Regions from separate parts of the Stenotrophomonas sp. YJH_SMC_131 genome, predicted to be linked through region 1. Evidence: riboswitches for the same ligand, from Rfam matches in the RefSeq annotation. Region 1 holds a riboswitch; the other holds the start of a gene.
What was found. Region 1 has a riboswitch for thiamine pyrophosphate ahead of AC5P56_RS16000 (TonB-dependent receptor). Riboswitches for the same ligand answer to the same signal wherever they lie in the genome.
Positions count from the first base shown of each region.

Region 2: linked by a shared signal. The riboswitch ahead of thiC (phosphomethylpyrimidine synthase ThiC) and the one ahead of AC5P56_RS16000 (TonB-dependent receptor) in region 1 are both predicted to bind thiamine pyrophosphate.

Region 1 covers NZ_JCAFRJ010000007.1:221,943-225,353, forward strand. Annotated here, with positions in the region: gene AC5P56_RS16000 (TonB-dependent receptor) at 1-1,851, opposite strand, end outside; TPP riboswitch at 1,922-2,017, opposite strand; gene AC5P56_RS16005 (phosphotransferase enzyme family protein) at 2,116-3,240, opposite strand; gene AC5P56_RS16010 (glycine zipper 2TM domain-containing protein) at 3,362-3,411, opposite strand, start outside.
Region 2 covers NZ_JCAFRJ010000001.1:99,580-102,990, forward strand. Annotated here, with positions in the region: gene thiC (phosphomethylpyrimidine synthase ThiC) at 53-1,897, opposite strand; TPP riboswitch at 1,980-2,081, opposite strand; gene AC5P56_RS00450 (BCCT family transporter) at 2,347-3,411, shown strand, end outside.

The DNA.
Region 1 (3,411 bases):
TTCATAGGCCGGCGTGCCGGTGTCGCGCGCGCGCGCCTGCAGCACGCTGGCGCTGGCCACGATCTGCAGTGTGTCGGTCAGCTGGCCGTTGGCGGTCAGCTCCAGGCCGGTGTGGGTCTGCGTGCCTTCCTCGACGAAGGTGTAGCCGACGTCGCTGCTGTCGGGCCTGGCGTACTGGTACGGCTGCGAGATGCGGAACACCGCCGCGCCCAAGGTCAGTGCTTCGACCGGCACGTACTTCACGCCCACTTCCAGCTGCCGCGACTGCACCGACGGCAGGAAAGTGTCGGCATTGCTGGTCCAGAACGGCGCTTCCTGTCCCAGCGAAATGCCGCGCACGTAGCTGGCATAGGCGTTGAGCTGATCGGTGGCCTTCCACACCACCGCGGTCTGCGGCAGGAACCGCGACAGGCGGCTGTGCCGCTGCGGAACGCCACGCTTGTCGTAGGCACGCTCGTCCAGGCGCACGAAGCGGCCACCGGCCAACCACTGCCAGTCATCGCCAAAGCTCATCCGGTCCAGCGCGAAGAACGCGGTCTGGCGGCTGTCCAGGCGTCGTGCGGAGGGGCCGGGCATCTTCGGCGACGGCGCGAACACGGGCACCTGCGGGTCGTGGATGTTGCTGGTGCCGACGTACTCGTTGACGCTCGGGCGCTTGTCCACGGTGCGGCGGAAGTAGTCGGCACCGAGGGTCAGCTGATGGCCGACGCTGCCGGTCTCGAAGTGGCCACGCAGCTCGGCACGGGCCTGCTGGTTGCGGCGGGTGTCGTCCGGGCTGCGGTAGTCGTAGACATCGTAGTCGCCGTTGGGCGCGAAGTAGTTGCCTGGCACGCTGCCATCGGCGCACTGCACGGCGTAGTAGCAGCCGTAGGCGAAGGCGACGTTGTCATCGATCACCGAGCGGCTGTGGCCGACCGAGACGCGCGACTGCCAGGCATCGTTGAAGTCGTAGGTATGCAGCGCGGTGATGTTGGTGCTGGCGATATCCACCGGGCGCTGCCACGGCTGGTAGCCGAGCAGGTGCTCGCGGTCGACACCGCGCGGCAGGTCACGCGCGCCCAGCAGCTGGTAGCCGGACACCGAGCGCTGCGAGCTGGTCTGGTAGTTGGCATCCACTTCCAGCTTGCCGCGCTCGCCGATCAGCCAGTCGGCGGCCAGCGAGTAGAAGTTGCGGCGGCCATCGGCGTGCGCGACGTAGGAATTGCTGGAGTCCCATGCGGCATTCAGGCGCAGGCCGAAACGCGGGGTGATCCAGTGGCCGACATCGACGGCGACGTAGCGTGAGCCTTCCGAATCGGTGCCGAGCGTGGCGGTGCGTACTTCAGCCGGGCGCTTGCCGATGTAGTTGATGATCCCGCCCGGCGCCATCACCCCTGCCGCCAGGCCGGCTTCACCCTTGAGGATCTCGACCGACTGCACGTTCTCCAGCGCCAAGCGTTGCTCGCCGGCGATGGACAGCCCGTTGAAGCGGTAGCCGGTGGCGGCGTCCAGCGCGAAGCCGCGGATGGCGATGTTCTGGTAGTAGCCCACAGGTGCATACGCATCACCCAGCGAGGCATCGTTGCTGGCCAGCTCGGACAGCGAACGTACCTGGCGACGTTCGAGATAGTCGCGCTCGAGCACGTTCACCGAAGCCGGCGTGTCCTTCCACGAACCGCCGCCGAAGGCATTCACGCGCGAGGTATCGGCCTTCGGCTTGCCGGCCTCCACGCGCACCGCCGCCAGTTCGGTCGGCGAGCGTTCGGCACCAGTGGCAGCCGCATCGGTGGTGGCCTCGGCCTCGCTGGCATGCAGCGGCAGCGCGGCGCAGAGGGCGAGTGAGAGCAGGGTGGGGCGCAGGCAGCGGTTCATTCGGTTCGTCTTCGGACAACAAGGGAGACGAAGCGACGGCGCGCAGGTGCACCGGCCCATGATGGGGGTGTGGCTGCGGCTCAAAGCTCCCTACGCCGGTGCAAACCGGATCAGGTTCCAAGGGACTCTCTCAGCCTGGCAGATCCAGGCACCCCCGCTTCAGGTGACCATTTCACTACAAATGGTACGGATTTGCGAGCGCCAGCCGGGGTCAGATCCCTTTCCTGCGGAAAGGGATCTGACCGCAACGCTGCGTCAACCGGATCACGCGACGGCGTGCAGGGCCTGCAGCAGTGCCCGCCCCGGCGCGCTGTGGAACCACGCCGGATGGCCCAGCATGAAGGGCTGCCAGGCCACGTCGGCATTCGCGGTTGAGCGGGTGACACCTTCGAAGTACTCCACTTCGGACAGTGCGAAGTCGAAATGGACCATTGGCAGCAGGTCGGCCAGCAGGTGCACGCGTGCCGCCGACAACGGCAGCACCTCGCGGTAGCCGTCGAGCAGGGCCAGCGCGATATCGATGCGCACCGCCTCCATGCCGCGCTCCAGTTCCAGCCACGCCACTGCGTTGCGCTCGATCGCGGTGGCGAGGTCGAACAGCGCGCTGGTGGGCGACGCCAGGCCGAAATCCAGCACGGTGCTGACCTCGCCGTTGCGCCACAGCAGGTTGGAGACATGCCAGTCGTTGTGCGCCCACAGCCGGGGCTCGGCGCGCAGGCGCTCGGCCAGGCCGGCGTGCCACGGCAGCACGTCGCGCTGCAGCTGTGCTTCCCATGGAATGCGCGCGAGATAGCGTGCCAGCCCGGGACGTTCATCCAGTCCTGCCTTGATGGCGGCGATCGGATCGTCGGCACGGATCAGGTCGTCGCGCGCCACCAGCAGATGGGTGCTGCGCTGGGGCGCGTGGTAGCTGGCGGCGGCACGGTGCAGCTGTGCGAGCGTGCGCCCTGCTTCGCGGGCCTGCGCGACATCGGTCAACAGCGACCACGACACCGCGTCGCGATACAGGTCGTCGCCCACGCCGACATCGTGCAGTTCAAACGTCCATTCGCCGTGTTCGACCGCAGTGTGGCCATCGGTGGCCGGCAGCACCTGCACCACTGGCACGCCGGCGGCGGCGAGATGGGCGATGAAGTGGTGTTCTTCTTCCAGACAGGCCGCGCTGCGCACGCTGTGGTGGTGGCGCTTGATGAACACCGCGCCGCGCGTGCCGTCGACGATGGCGGCGGCAGACAGCGGCCGCGGGCTGTGCCAGCGCGGTTGGCTGTGCCCGCCCAGCTGCGGGTAACGCGTACTCAGCCACGCGATGTCCGCCGCGCTGATCGGTGGCCAGTCGGCAGCGACCTCGTCGTTGTTGAGGCCCTGCACGCGGTGGGAGGAAGACGTCATGCCACAGTCCGATCGGGAAAGTCACATCCAAGGCTGCGCATTCAACGCCATGCGCGTGGCCAACGCAAACGGGCGGGTCATCGACCCGCCCGTCTCCGCGTCATCGGTATGTCGGCGCTGCTTACCAGCCGCGATGGCGGCCGCGGTCGTGGTAGTAGCGGTTGTCGTAGT
Region 2 (3,411 bases), on a different contig from region 1:
GCGGCGTGATGAGCGGTAGTGCCGGCGACTGGCCGGCACCACCGTCTGCGCATCACCCCTGGTGGTAGACCTCGGCACCCGCGGCGCGGAACTCCTCCGACTTCTCCTTCATGCCGGCCTCGGCGTAGTCGCGCACATCCTGGGTGATCTTCATCGAACAGAAGTGCGGGCCGCACATCGAGCAGAAGTGCGACAGCTTGTGCGCATCCTTCGGCAGCGTTTCGTCATGGAACTCCCTGGCCTTCTCCGGATCCAGGCCAAGGTGGAACTGGTCTTCCCAGCGGAACTCGAAGCGCGCCTTGCTCAGTGCGTTGTCGCGTACCTGCGCGCCCGGATGGCCCTTGGCCAGGTCGGCCGCATGCGCGGCGATGCGGTAGGCCATGATGCCGTCACGCACGTCCTGGCGATTGGGCAGGCCGAGGTGTTCCTTCGGCGTCACGTAGCAGAGCATCGCCGTGCCGAACCAACCGATCATCGCCGCACCGATCGCGCTGGTGATGTGGTCGTAGCCCGGCGCGATGTCGGTGGTCAGCGGCCCCAGCGTGTAGAACGGCGCTTCGCCGCATTCACGCAGCTGCTTGTCCATGTTCTCCTTGATCAGCTGCATCGGCACGTGGCCGGGGCCTTCGATCATGGTCTGCACATCATGCTTCCAGGCGATCTTGGTCAGCTCACCCAGCGTCTCCAGCTCACCGAACTGCGCCGCGTCGTTGGCATCGGCGATGCAGCCCGGGCGCAGGCCGTCACCCAGCGAGAAGGTCACGTCATAGGCCTTCATGATCTCGCAGATATCTTCGAAGTGCGTGTAGAGGAAATTCTCCCTGTGGTGCGCCAGGCACCACTTGGCCATGATCGAACCACCACGGCTGACGATCCCGGTCACGCGCTTGGCGGTGAGCGGCACGTAGCGCAGCAGCACGCCGGCGTGGATGGTGAAGTAGTCCACGCCCTGCTCGGCCTGCTCGATCAGCGTGTCGCGGAAGATCTCCCAGGTGAGCGCTTCGGCGCGGCCGTCGACCTTCTCCAGCGCCTGGTAGATCGGCACGGTACCGATCGCCACCGGCGAATTGCGGATGATCCACTCGCGGGTTTCGTGGATGTGCTTGCCGGTGGACAGGTCCATCACGGTGTCACCACCCCAGCGGATCGCCCACACCAGTTTCTCCACCTCTTCGGCAATGCCCGAGGACACCGCGCTGTTGCCGATGTTGGCGTTGATCTTGGTCAGGAAGTTGCGGCCGATGATCATCGGCTCGCTTTCCGGGTGGTTGATGTTGTTGGGCAGCACCGCACGGCCACGGGCGATTTCATCGCGCACGAACTCCGGCGTGATGATCTTCTGGATCGAGGCGCCGAACGCCTCGCCCGGGTGCTGCTGCAGCAGGCCGGCATCGCGGATCGCGTCCAGCCGCTGGTTTTCGCGGATGGCGACGAATTCCATTTCCGGCGTGATGATGCCGCGGCGCGCATAGTGCATCTGGGTGACGTTCGCGCCTGCACGTGCACGTCGCGGCAGGCTGCGTGTGGGGAAGCGCACAGCATCGAGCTTCGGGTCGTGCTCGCGATCGCGGCCAAACGACGAACTCAGGCCGTCGAGCTGTTCGGTATCGCCGCGCTCCTCCACCCAGCCACGACGCAGCGCCGGCAGGCCCGCGGACAGATCGATACGCGCGTCCGGATCGGTGTACGGGCCCGACGTATCGTAGACCGTGACCGGTGCATTCTCCTCGCCGCCGAACAGCGTCGGCGTGCGGGTCAACGCGATCTCGCGCATCGGCACCTGCAGATCCGGACGCGAACCGGGTACGTGGATCTTGCGCGAGCCGGGAATGGGCCGGGTCACGGATTCGGAGAGTTGCTGGGCCTGTTGCTGCAGGGCGGAGAGCTGTGCGTTCATCGGGCATCGTCCAGGAAGGTCAGGGACGAAGCGGCGGCGCACTGCGACCGCGCACGGACGGTCCTTGGGCGGTGTCCGGGCACGGCTGCACTGCAAAGCTTCCCTACGCCGGTATGAGCCGGATCAGGTTCCAAGGGACTGTCTCAACCGTGGCCACATGGCCGCGGTACCCCCGCTTCTTGGCGTGCATTAGAGCATAGAGCGCCCGCTCCGGGAGTTGCCCCCGCGGTCAGTTCCGCTTTCCTGTGGAAAGCGGATCTGATCCGGATCGCTGTTCGTTAACAGAACCATGACGTCGCGTTCAGTAACGTGCACGTCCGTCGCCCTCCAGCGACCGATGCCTCCTTCGACGCCGACGCGGCCCCTGCCCGGTTCGCGCTGCATGCCGCCGGTCCTTCGCTGCAAGCTCTGCTCGCTCCCCTCAATCCCTTGATCGGAGAAGCTCCTTCATGGTGTTTCGCGTTTCCATCGCACTGGTTCTCCTGCTGGTGCTGCTTGCCGGTATTGCACCAGGCCCCTTCAATGCCGTGGTGCAGTCGATGCTGGCAGAAGTCATCCGCAGCGTCGGCTGGCTGTACCTGCTGGTGGTATTCCTGGCCCTGGTGTTCCTGATGTACCTGGCGTTCGGTCGCTTCGGCAACCTGCGCATCGGTGGCGAAGACGCCGAGCCCGAGTTCTCGCGAGCCAGCTGGATGTCGATGCTGTTCGCCGCCGGCATGGGCATCGGCCTGGTGTTCTGGGGCGCCGCCGAGCCCATTTCGCACTTCAGCAAGCCACCGGAAGGGCTTGCTCCGCAGAGCCTGGATGCGGCACGCGCCTCGATGCGCTATGCATTCTTCCACTGGGGCCTGCATCCGTGGGCCATCTATGCGCTGATCGGGCTGGCAATGGCCTGGTTCCAGTTCAACCGCAACGGCCGCGGCCTGGTCAGCGACATGCTGCAGCCGATCATCGGCCGCCACCATCGCGGCTGGATCGGTAGGGCGGTCAACATCGCTGCAGTGGTCGCCACCGCGATCGGTGTCGCGACTACGCTGGGCTTCGGCACCATCCAGATCGCCGCCGGCATCGAGCGCGTGTTCGGCGTGCAGGCTACCGTCGCTGTGCAGATGACCATCATTGCCGTCGCCTTCGTGCTGTATATGGCGTCCACCGCCAGTGGCGTGGAGCGAGGTGTGAAGTGGCTGTCCAATTTCAACCTGGCGTTGGCTGCCCTGCTGGCCGCCATCCTGCTGGTGCTGGGGCCGACCGGCTTCATCTTCGATACCTTCACCACCACGCTGGGCTCCTACCTCAACCAGCTGGTGACGATGAGCCTGCGCATGTCACCGTTCTCCGGCAGCACCTGGGTGGCGGACTGGACAATCTTCTACTGGGCCTGGTGGATCTCGTGGGCACCGTTCGTGGGGTCGTTCATCGCACGCATCTCGCGCGGCCGCAGCGTGCGCGAGTTCGTGATCGGCGTAGTGCTCGCGCCGACGCTGCTGGGCTTCTTCTGGTTCGCCGTATTCGGC